Regions from separate parts of the Caballeronia sp. INML1 genome, predicted to be linked through region 2. Evidence: predicted binding sites of a transcription regulator. Region 2 holds the regulator's gene; the other holds the start of a gene.
The links. Region 2 encodes LexA, which represses DNA repair genes until DNA is damaged. Its sites were predicted from a motif close to ACTGTATNNNNATACAGT; they were not measured.

Region 1: a site for LexA is predicted at 704-721, ahead of NCR38_RS26490 (putative DNA modification/repair radical SAM protein). Genes of this name have one in related genera too.

What each region holds. Positions count from the first base shown of each region.
Region 1 covers NZ_JALQDT010000065.1:26,770-32,482, forward strand. The annotation lists gene NCR38_RS26480 (hypothetical protein) at 1-246, opposite strand, end outside; gene NCR38_RS26485 (hypothetical protein) at 395-616, opposite strand; gene NCR38_RS26490 (putative DNA modification/repair radical SAM protein) at 734-1,945, shown strand; gene NCR38_RS26495 (UdgX family uracil-DNA binding protein) at 1,945-3,360, shown strand; gene NCR38_RS26500 (SDR family NAD(P)-dependent oxidoreductase) at 3,374-4,162, opposite strand; gene NCR38_RS26505 (DUF4410 domain-containing protein) at 4,549-5,358, shown strand; gene cls (cardiolipin synthase) at 5,437-5,713, shown strand, end outside.
Region 2 covers NZ_JALQDT010000015.1:5,342-11,054, forward strand. The annotation lists gene NCR38_RS06115 (universal stress protein) at 190-699, shown strand; gene NCR38_RS06120 (DUF2939 domain-containing protein) at 717-1,316, opposite strand; gene NCR38_RS06125 (hypothetical protein) at 1,417-1,743, opposite strand; gene lexA (transcriptional repressor LexA) at 1,950-2,627, opposite strand; gene NCR38_RS06135 (sulfate ABC transporter substrate-binding protein) at 2,886-3,920, shown strand; gene cysT (sulfate ABC transporter permease subunit CysT) at 4,012-4,917, shown strand; gene cysW (sulfate ABC transporter permease subunit CysW) at 4,914-5,713, shown strand, end outside.

The sequences.
Region 1 (5,713 bases), on a different contig from region 2:
GCTCTTCTTGTTCTTGTGCATCTTGCTGCTTTGGGACGAGTCCATTGTGTTTGCGCCCGATGCGCCCGAGGTCGTGCCCGTCACACCGTTGGCGTTGGGCGTGCTCATCCCGGTTCCGCCTTGACCCGCTCCGTTGCCACCCGCCGTGCCGCCACCTGCGCCGCCGCCCGCGCCTTGCGCGAACGCCGCGCCCGACAGACTCAGAATCATGGCCGAAACAAGCAGACTTCTCTTTGCGTTTTTCATGGTTTCCTCCCGTTGATCGATGGTCTCGATACGCTCCGCCTCGCAGAATGCTGCAGCGTCGCCGTTTGACTTGCGCAATCGCCGTGCCGCCCGCGAGCGCGCGGCAATGGCGGTGCATCAGACCATGCTGCGGGAAACGACGCGATCGTTACGCAAGCGCCTCGTCACACCATTCGATGGCCCACGCGCGCGCGCAATGCACGGCATCGGATTCGGTCGCGAACGCATCGAGTTCGCCGGATTCGAAAACTTCCACGTGCGCCGCGTGTTCGTCCGGCAGATGCGTGATCTTCGCGTGAGCGTAGTAGCTGCCGTCCTGGTCGTGACGCGCGGTGCAATCGATATGGAAAGTCTTGTAGTCGAATCGCATAAAAAAGGCTCCGGGAAATGTGTTTCGCGGGCAGGCGCGAAGCGTGCGCAAGCGTATTTGCGTTTGACTCCTCACCTCTCGTGACATACTGTATATACATACAGTATCATATGCAAGATGGACCTTTCCGAAAAGCTCGAAATCCTTGCGGACGCCGCCAAGTACGATGCTTCATGCGCGAGCGGCGGCGCGCCGAAACGTGAGTCGCGCGGCATCGACGGTCTCGGCGCCAGCACCGGTTCGGGCATCTGCCACAGCTTCACGCCTGACGGCCGCTGCGTGTCGCTGCTCAAGATTTTATTGACGAACTTTTGTCTTTACGATTGCCGCTATTGCATCAACCGGCGGTCCAGCAATGTGCCGCGCGCCCGTTTCACGCCGGAGGAAGTCGTCAGCCTGACGCTCGACTTCTATCGCCGAAATTACATCGACGGACTGTTCCTGAGCTCCGGCGTGATTCGTTCTTCGAACTACACGATGGAGCAACTCGTCCTCGTCGCGAAGACGCTGCGCGAGAAGCATCACTTTCGCGGCTATATCCATCTGAAGACGATTCCCGATGCCGACCCGGAGATCATCGCGCAAGCGGGACGCCACGCCGACCGCCTGAGCGTGAACATCGAGTTGCCGACCGAAATCAGCCTCGAGCGTCTCGCGCCCGAAAAAAGCGGCCGCACGATCAGGCTGGCGATGGGCAACATTCGCGTCGCGCGGGAGGAGTCGGAAGTCGAGCCGCGTGCGCCGCGTTTCGCGCCGGCGGGGCAGAGCACGCAAATGATCGTCGGCGCCGACGAAACCGACGATCGCACGATCCTCGGCACCGCTGAGACGCTATACGGCTCATATCAGTTGAAGCGCGTGTATTACTCGGCGTTCAGCCCGATTCCCGACAGCCCGTCGGGGGTGCCGTCGCAAGCGCCGCCGCTCCTGCGCGAGCATCGCCTGTATCAGGCGGACTTTCTGATGCGCGGCTATGGATTCGGCGCCGCCGAACTGCTCGGCGATGCCGGCAATCTGCCGCTCGATGTCGACCCGAAGCTCGCGTGGGCGCTCGCGCATCGCGACCGCTTTCCCGTCGATCTGAATGCCGCGCCCGCGCGCATGATTGCGCGTGTGCCCGGCATCGGCATGCGCAATGCGAAGCGCATCGTCGAGCTGCGGCGTGCGCGGCGCGTGCGTTATCAGGATCTCGTGAAGTTGCGCTGCGGCATGGACAAGGTGAAGCCTTTCGTCGTGACGGCGGATTACCGGCCGCCGCTTGCCGAGTCGCCGTCCGAAAATCTTCGGCGCGCGCTGGCCACCGGTCCCGTGCAGCTTTCGCTGATCTGATGCACGTCATCGTCATCGACGACGATTTCGACGCATGGCGCGTCGCCGCGCTCGATGCGCTCGCGCAAGGACTCACGCCCGAAGCGATCGACTGGCGCACGCCGGAGGCGCAGCCGGCGCTGTTCAGCGAACCGGCGCCCGCGGCCAACGCAGCTCACGGGCCGCAAATCCGCGTGTCACGCGAACTCGCGTCGCTTTTGAAGGACGCCGCGCATTTCCGCGATGCCCGCCGCTGGAGCTTCCTCTATCGCGTTCTCTGGCGCTGGGCGCAAGGCGACCGCGCAGTTGCGTCGCCCGCCGATGAAGACGGCGCGCGCCTCTACAGGATGGCGAAGGCGGTGCGCCGGGCGCAGCACGACATGATCGCGTACGTGCGCTTCCGGCAGCGCGAGGCATCGCTCGGCGCCCCCGAATATGTGGCGTGGTACGAGCCCGGCCACGACGTCCTCGCCTGGGGCGCGGAGCATTTCGCGGCACGCATGGGACGCTCGACGTGGCTCATCGCGACGCCCGACGGCGCCGCGATGTTCGACGGCGAGCGCCTGCAACTGGAACGCCGCCCCGCGCTCGCATCGGATCATGCGAGCGATACGCCCGACGCGGCCGAAGCGCTCTGGATGACCTACTACCGCAGCATCTTCAATCCCGCGCGCCTGAACGAATCCGCACTCGAACAGCACATGCCGGTGCGTTTCTGGAAAGGGCTGCCGGAAGGTGCGCTGATTCCGCAACTCGTGAGCGCTGCGCGCGGCGGCGCACGTCGCGTCGCGCAGGCGCAGCGCGTCGGCGCGCTCGGCGGCAAGGCGGTGCAGGTACAGGCGCGGGACGCACAACCCGAACGCGACGCGCCCACGTCGCTCGACACGTGCCGCCGCTGCGATCTGTGGCGCAACGCGACGCAGGCGGTGCGCGGCGCGGGCCCGGCCGATGCGCGCATCATGCTGCTCGGCGAACAGCCCGGCGATCAGGAGGATTTGAAGGGCGAGCCGTTCGTCGGCCCGGCGGGGCAACTGCTTCAAGAAGCGATGCAGCGCGCCGGCATGCCGCGCGAGCAGGTCTATCTGACCAACGCGGTGAAACATTTCAAGTGGGAGCCGCGCGGCAAGCGGCGTCTGCACAAGACGCCCGCGCAACAGGAAGTCGAAGCGTGTTCGTACTGGCTCGAACAGGAATTGCACGAGGTCGGCGCGCGCGTGATCGTTACGCTCGGCGCGACGGCGTTGACGGCGCTTTTCGGACGACGCGCGACGCTATCCGCGCATCTGGGACGCGTCGTGCCGTATCGGGATAAACAGGTTGTCGCGACGTATCACCCGTCGTATGCGCTTCGGCAGAACGACGAAGCCGCGCGCGAGCGAACCGTCGCGGCCATCGTCGAGGCGCTCGAACGGGCGCGCGAGCTCATCGGCAGATAAGCCCGGAACGAGCTCAGAACGCCGCGCGAATCACGCCGCCGTCCGCGCGCAACGCCGCGCCGTTCGTCGCCGATGACAACTCCGAGCACACATACGCCACCATGTTCGCGATTTCCTCGGGCGTGATGAAGCGCTTGAGAATCGAGGTCGGCCGCGCTTCTTCGAAGAACTGCGTCTCGAAGTCCTGAAAGCTCTTGCCCCCCGAAAGTTTTTCGACGAACTCGGTGACGCCCTCGGAACTCGTCGGCCCCGGCAGCACTGAATTGACCGTGACGTTCGTGCCCTCGCACGTTTCCGCGAGACCGCGCGCGAGGGATATCTGCGCCGATTTCGTCATGCCGTAATGAATCATCTCGACGGGAATCTGGATGCCGCTCTCGCTGCTGATGAACACGACGCGGCCCCAGTTCTTCTCCTTCATCTTCGGCAGATACGCACGCGACAGTCGCACGCCCGACATGACATTGGCATTGAAGAAGCGCAGCCATTCCTCGTCGGGGATCTCCTCGAATGGCTTCGGATCGAAGATGCCCATGTTGTTGACGAGAATATCGACATGCGCAAAGCGCTTCACGAGGTCGTCGACCTGCGCGGCGTCCGAGACGTCGCCCGCGAAGCCTTCGGCCTGCGCGTTCGGCACGAGTTCGCGCAGCTTCGCGAGCGCCGCGTCGACGGACGCCTGCGAGCGGCCGTTGATGATCACGCGCGCGCCTTCACGCGCCAGCGCCACGGCGATGGCATGCCCGATGCCTTTCGTCGAACCGGACACCAGCGCGAGCCTGTTGGCGATCTTGAGATCCATTTCTGCTCCTTCGAACGAGTTTGCGGATTGCGTCGACGTCCAGGCGCGACGGGTTCGGAGGATGGTAACCAGAACCGGGCTGGTTTGCAGAAGTCACGCGCATCAGCGGTCGACGTGCCCTGGTTAGTTAGGAAAACAAATGAATATGTTGCCCTTCGGAAATGCGGTCCCTCGCATGATTTGTATCTGTCAGAGGATTGCGCGAACATCCCGCGCGGCCCATGAAACTCCGCGACATAAATGCCCGATGGCCAGCGCTGCGGCCTTCGGCCATAGTTGCACCTGCGTGATCGAGAGCGAAAACAGCACAGAGAACCGAGAGCCGCATCACGCATCCCGAATCCACTCATTCATGATTCCCGGCGCGGCCGGTACGGAGGTGCAACATGTCCAACCCGATCAAATTCTCGTCGCTCAATGCGGTCTTCAAGAAAGCGCGCGGCGCGGCGCTGGCCGGATTCATCGTCGGCACGGCGCTGCTTGCCGGATGCGCGAGCAATCCCGCACAAGCCTCGGGCCAATACAACCAGTACGGCGGCCAATACGTGCAGACCGTCGCGGCCGTGCCCGCCGTGCGTCCCGACACCATCTACGTCTATACCTTCGCGAGCGATTCCAGCGACGTGAAGCTCGACAATCACGGCCTGATCTCGAAGATCGGTTCCGCAATGTCCGGTGATTCGCAGGCGCAAAAGCAGGCGCAGGACGCCGTCGCGGCGCGCGATGAGGTCGCGAACGAAATCGTCGCGAAGCTTCAGTCGATGGGCCTTCGCGCGGTCCGCGCCGACGTGCCGCCGCCGCAAGACCAGAACGTGCTCGAGGTCGTTGGCAACATCAGCACGATCGACGCGGGCAATCGTCGCCGCCGCATGGTGATCGGCCTCGGCGCGGGCGAAAGCAAGGTCGGCGCGACCGTGCAGCTCGTCTTCAAGCCGGCGCACGGCGCGCCGCAACTGCTCGAACAGTTCGACGCGAAAGCCGACAGCGGCCACGCGCCGGGCGTCGCGGAAATGGCGGGCATCGGCGCGGCGGCGGGACATGTCGCGACTTCGATCGCGGTGTCGGGCGGGCTGCATGCCCTATCGGAGACAAAGCACGCAGGCGTGTCGTCCGATGAAAAGCGTCTCGCCGACACCATCGCCAAACAGATCGTGAAGCTCGGCCAGGAGCAGGGCTGGATGGCGGCGAAGAGCTGATCGAAGTCGAAACATGCGTGGTCCGGAAGCTGCTTGCACTATGATTCCGGACGAATGTTCGCTTTGCGAGGCCCGCGCATGCTGACGATTGCCCTGATTGTCCTGACCGTTGTGGCGACGCTCGTCGTCGTGCTCGTGATTGCGAATCTGACGAGTGGCGAGAAGAAGATCGAGCACAAGATCGAACGGCTCTACGCGAGCGACGATCCGCAATTCATACGCTCGATGGGTCTGCTGCTCGGACCGCCCGTCATCGGCGGAAACCGCTTCGAGGTGCTCCTGAACGGCGACGCGATCTTTCCGTCGATGCTCGAAGGCATCCGCGCGGCGCGAGAAACGATTACCTTCGAGACCT
Region 2 (5,713 bases):
GTGCCAGAGGCTTGTCCGTTGGCGTGTTCAGAGTTCTGGCACGGTGCGAGCTAGCATGTTCGCGCCGGTAAGCGTTTTCCAGCGTTGCCACGCATGTGGCGACACACGATGATGAAGCAACGCCGCGGGTAAATCGCGCTGTGGTCGCATCGAGCGGGCGCGAAGGGCAAGTTGGCCAGGGAGGTCATGATGGAAAGCTACCGAAAAATCCTGCTCTGCTATGACGGTTCCAGAGAGGGTCGCAAGGCATTGCGGCAAGGCGCGAATCTCGCGCTGGACCTGAATGCCGAGACGCACGTCCTCGCGGTGGTGGACATGCGATCGAGCATTGCGCAGAGCGCCGGACTGCTAACCGATATGGCCTGCGGACGCTTCGAGGAGGCCGCGCGCGATATTTTGCAGGAAGGCGTCGACTGGCTGCGCGAGCGGGGTCTTCAGGCGCAGGGACACTTCGCGTTCGGGCACCCGATCGACGAAATCGCGGCGCTTGCGGAAAGCCTTCAGGTCGATCTCGTCGTGGTGGGGCATCGCTGCCGCAACGGTCTCGCGCGCTGGTGGATGGGCGCGGGCAACACTCCGTTGCTCGACCGCGTGAAGTGCAGCATTCTTGTAGCCGTCTGTCAGGCCGGTGAATCGGCGGAGGCCGAAGATGAAGCGGCCTACGCCGCGAAACCGGTCAAGGCCGAAGCCGGCGCCTGAAGAGGACGTTCGACGCGTCACCCGTTGAGATCGACCGCGACGAGCTTCCATGTCATGAGGCCGTAGCGATGGAAGATCGCCGAGTAACGCGCATCTCCGGCGCCGTGCTGATACGTGACGACGAACGTGTTCAGGCTTCGATAACCGGCCGTGGTCTGGGGCGGCACCTTCGGTGTCTGCTGCGCGGTCGTGACGCCGGGGGCCGGCGCGTCCGGGTGCGCCGCCGATGAGCCGCTCCCGGCCGGCGGCGGCTGCTCGCCCGGATCGCCGCGCGGCGGAATGCCGTTCAGAATCGCCGCGACGCCGTCCGGTGTCGCATAGGAGTCCACCAGAGGACCGACGAGCGCTGCGCCGATCATCGCCCCGATGATCGCGAGCGGATTGCCGCTCTTTTGTATATCGACGCGGCGCGTGAGCAGCGCGCCGACCTGCTCCTTGAGGCTCGCGCGCAGCGCGGGAAAATCGACGTACTCGTTGACGGTCTGCGCATCGCGCGCATCGGCTGCGCGTTTTACGCGGTTCAGCGCGATGTAAGGCGACGCATAGATAAAAGCGAGCGCCGCGGCGAGAATCAGGACGACGACTGCGGCGGCGACGGAGCGGCTAGTGCGGGACATGCGACGGCGAAGCCTCTCTGCAAAACGTGAATCTGAAATTGACCTCGCAGGCGCGTGATAAATCCCGTTAATTCACATTCTGCGGGCGGTGCGCCTCGTTTCAGGCGAGGATGCCGCCGGTGAGCCCCGCGTTTTCCTCCGCGATGCAACGGTCGATCATGCGCGACACTTCGTCGATCTTGCCTACCAGAATCACGCGTGACTGGCCGCGATAGACACGCACCGGCGCGCGCTGTTCCGGCTCCGCATGCACTGTGCTGTTCAACGACACGCGCGCGAAAGCCGGCTGCTGGGACGGCAGCGCGGGCATTTCGTCGAAGAGATCCGACGTAGTTTCGGCGCGCGGCATGCCGCAGGCGATCAGCGCGCGCAGATGGCGCAGGCGGCCGAATTGACGGAAGGGCAGCAGCCGGGCAAAACGTTCCATGATGACTCTCCAGACGATAGGACGCACCGCGGCGCACCGCGCACGGCGGCCGTCATGCTTGTTATGTTTGAACCGGCTCGACTGAACGTCGAAAGCGGTTGGTGAGGCTATCTTGCGATGTCAATGAGACATTTCTTGTCCCGTTGCGAAAGTGAGCGAATGATTTGCCTCCGACTTTCGCTTCCCGCCCATGTCGCGCGGAGACCTCAGAACTCGCCTGAACGAATCAGCCCGACCGCGATGCCTTCCAGCGCGAAATCGCTGCTGCCGGAGCGCACGAAAATATTCTCGTAGTCCGGGTTTTCGGCGATGAGCTCGACGCCGTCCGGACGGCGTTTCCAGCGTTTGACCGTCACGTCGTCGCCGAGACGCGCGACCACGATCTGTCCGTCTTTCGCTTCGGTGCGCTTCTGCACGGCCAGCAAGTCGCCGTCGAGGATGCCGGCGTCGCGCATCGAGAGGCCGCGCACTTTCAGCAGATAGTCCGGCCGGCTGGAAAAGAGCGCGGGGTCGCAGGCGTAATGCTGCGAGATGTGTTCCTGCGCGAGGATCGGACTCCCGGCCGCGACACGCCCGACGAGCGGCAGCGACAGCTGCATGATGCTCTGATGCGGCAGCGTGAATTGATGGGGCATGTCCTCCGAACGATCGGAGCGCGAGGCATCGCCGAGCAGCCTGATGCCGCGCGACGAGCCCGCCGCGAGTTCGATCACGCCCTTGCGCGCCAGCGCCCGCAAGTGCTCCTCCGCGGAATTCGCCGAGCTGAAGCCGAGTTCCGCCGCAATCTCGGCGCGCGTCGGCGGAAAGCCCGTGCGGTCGATCGCGCGCTGGATCAGTTCGAACACCTGCTGCTGCCGCGCGGTAAGTTTTGATGTCTTGGTCACTGGCTCGGGCCCTTGGTGCACTGTATGGATGGACAGATGACTGTATTTTTATACAGTATTTCGCGCTTTTCAAGCTTTACTTTAAGTTCGCCCGTCTGCGGCTGCCGCGCGCACGCTTAGCGGCCGCGATCGCTTTTTCCATCCAGGAATATCGTTCTTAGCAGTTTTACGTATAAAAAAGTGAATAACGATTATTTCTAATCATATAGACGCCTCGATAGACTGATTCCGTCAATTCGATAAGACGGAGAACGGGGAATGCAAAGCATCAGACTGGGATTGGGCAAAGGCGCGCGGCGCCTGGTCGCGGCGGCGGCGCTGACGGCGGCGGGCGTTGGGATGGCCGCGTCGGCCTTCGCGCAGACGTCGTTTCTGAACGTCTCATACGACCCGACCCGCGAGCTGTATCAGGACTTCAATCAGGCGTTCGCGAAAAAGTGGAAGGCCGATACCGGCGAGACGGTGACCTTCAAGCAATCGCACGGCGGCTCGGGCGGACAGGCTCGCGCGGTGCTCGACGGTCTGCAGGCCGACGTCGTCACGCTCGCGCTCGCTTACGACATCGATGCGCTCGCCTCCAAGGGACTCGTCGGCGCGGATTGGCAAAAGCGCCTGCCGGACAACGCGTCGCCGTACACGTCGACGATCGTGTTCCTCGTGCGCAAAGGCAATCCGAAGCACATCAAGGACTGGGACGATCTGACGAAGCCCGGCGTGTCGATCGTCACGCCGAACCCCAAGACCTCGGGCGGCGCGCGCTGGAATTACCTCGCGGCGTGGGCGTATGCGCAGCACAAGCCGGGCGGCAACGAGCAGACCGCGAAAGATTTCGTGACGAAGCTCTATAAGAATGCCGGCGTGCTCGATTCCGGCGCGCGCGGCGCCACGACGAGCTTCGTGCAGCGCGGCCAGGGCGACGTGCTGATCGCGTGGGAAAACGAAGCGTTCCTTTCGGTGAAAGAGTTCGGCACCGACAAGTTCGAGATCGTCGTGCCGACGGTGAGCATCCTCGCGGAACCGCCGGTCGCGGTGGTCGACAAGGTCGTCGACAAGCACGGCACGCGCAAGCTCGCCGATGCCTATCTCAAGTACCTGTATAGCGACGAAGGACAGCAGATCGCCGCACGCAACTTTTATCGGCCGCGCTCGGACAAGGTGCCCGCCGAACTCACCAAGCAGTTTCCGAAGCTGAAGCTCTACACCATCGACGACACGTTCGGCGGCTGGACCAAGGCGCAGAAGACGCATTTCGCGGACGGCGGCGTGTTCGATTCGATCTATCAACCGCAGTAACAGAAGAAGCGGGCGACGCGGCGCATCCATGACGCCGCGCGCCCGAAGCAGCAACGCGCCTCACCCCGGCGCAAAAAAGGATCAATCAAGGATGACGACCCTCACATTCAAGAAGCCGAGCGCGCTTCCCGGGTTCGGCCTGACGCTCGGCATCACGGTGGCGTACTTGAGCCTCGTGGTGCTGATTCCGCTCGCCGCCACCTTCGCGAAGACGGCGACGCTCGACTGGGCGCAGTTCGTACGCGCAGTGACCTCGCCGCGCGTGCTCGCGTCGTATCGGCTCACGTTCAGCGCGGCGCTCGGCGGCGCACTCATCAACGCGGTGTTCGGCTTTCTCGTCGCGTGGGTGCTTGTGCGCTACACGTTTCCGTTCAAGCGCATCGTCGATGCGATCGTCGATCTGCCGTTTGCGCTGCCGACTTCCGTCGCGGGCATCTCGCTCGCCGCGGTCTATGCGGGCAACGGCTGGATCGGGCAATATCTCGCGCCGCTCGGCATCAAGGTCGCCTTCACGCCGCTGGGCGTGCTCGTCGCGCTGACGTTCATCGGCTTGCCTTTCGTCGTGCGCACGGTTCAGCCCGTGCTGGAAGAATTCGAACGGGAGCAGGAAGAGGCCGCCGCGTGCCTTGGCGCGACGCGCTGGCTGACGTTTCGCCGCGTCGTGCTGCCTTCGGTCTTTCCCGCGCTACTGACGGGTTTCGCGCTCGCGTTCGCGCGCGCACTCGGCGAGTACGGCTCGGTGATCTTCATCGCGGGCAATGTGCCGATGAAATCCGAGATCACGTCGCTGCTCATCATCACGAAGCTCGAACAGTACGACTATGCCGGCGCGACCGCGCTCGCCGTCGTGATGCTGTGCGTGTCGTTCCTGATGCTGCTCTTCATCAATACGCTGCAGTGGTTCCTGCAGCGGCGCACGAGCAGGACGGGCGCGGCGCCTGCCGTCGCGGCCGGCCCTTCGCTGCACGTCGGACATCCGGGCGGAGGTCACGCATGAGCACGCCCGATAGCAAGGCGCTTCCGGTGCACGCACCCGTGCGCGTGCGCAAGCACAGCCTCAACCCCGTCACCGAGCCGCGTGCCGTGCGCTGGCTGCTCACGGGCATCGCGCTCGTGTTTCTTGCGCTCTTTCTCGTGGTCCCGCTCGTCGCGGTGTTCGTGCAGGCATTCGCGAAAGGCATCGACTATTACTTCGAGTCGCTGAAGGATCCGGATGCGTGGTCCGCGATCAAGCTCACGCTGGTCACCGCCGCGATCGCCGTGCCGCTGAATGTCGTGTTCGGACTGGCGGCGTCGTGGGCGATCGCGAAGTTCGACTTCCGCGGCAAGGCGCTCTTGACCACGCTCATCGATTTGCCGTTCTCGGTCTCGCCGGTGATCTCGGGTCTCATTTACGTACTGATCTTCGGCGCGCAGGGCTGGTTCGGCCCGTGGCTCGCCGCGCATGACGTGCAGATCATCTTCGCGGTGCCGGGCATCGTGCTCGCGACCATCTTCGTGACGTTCCCGTTCGTCGCCCGCGAGCTGATTCCGCTGATGCAGGCGCAGGGCAACGACGAAGAGGAAGCGGCGCACGTGCTCGGTGCATCGGGCTGGCAGATCTTCAGGCGCGTGACGCTGCCCAACGTGAAGTGGGGCCTGCTCTACGGCGTGATCCTCTGCAACGCCCGCGCGATGGGCGAGTTCGGCGCGGTATCGGTCGTGTCGGGCCACATCCGCGGCCAGACCGACACGATGCCGCTGCACGTCGAAATTCTCTATAACGAATACAACTTCTCGGCCGCGTTCGCGGT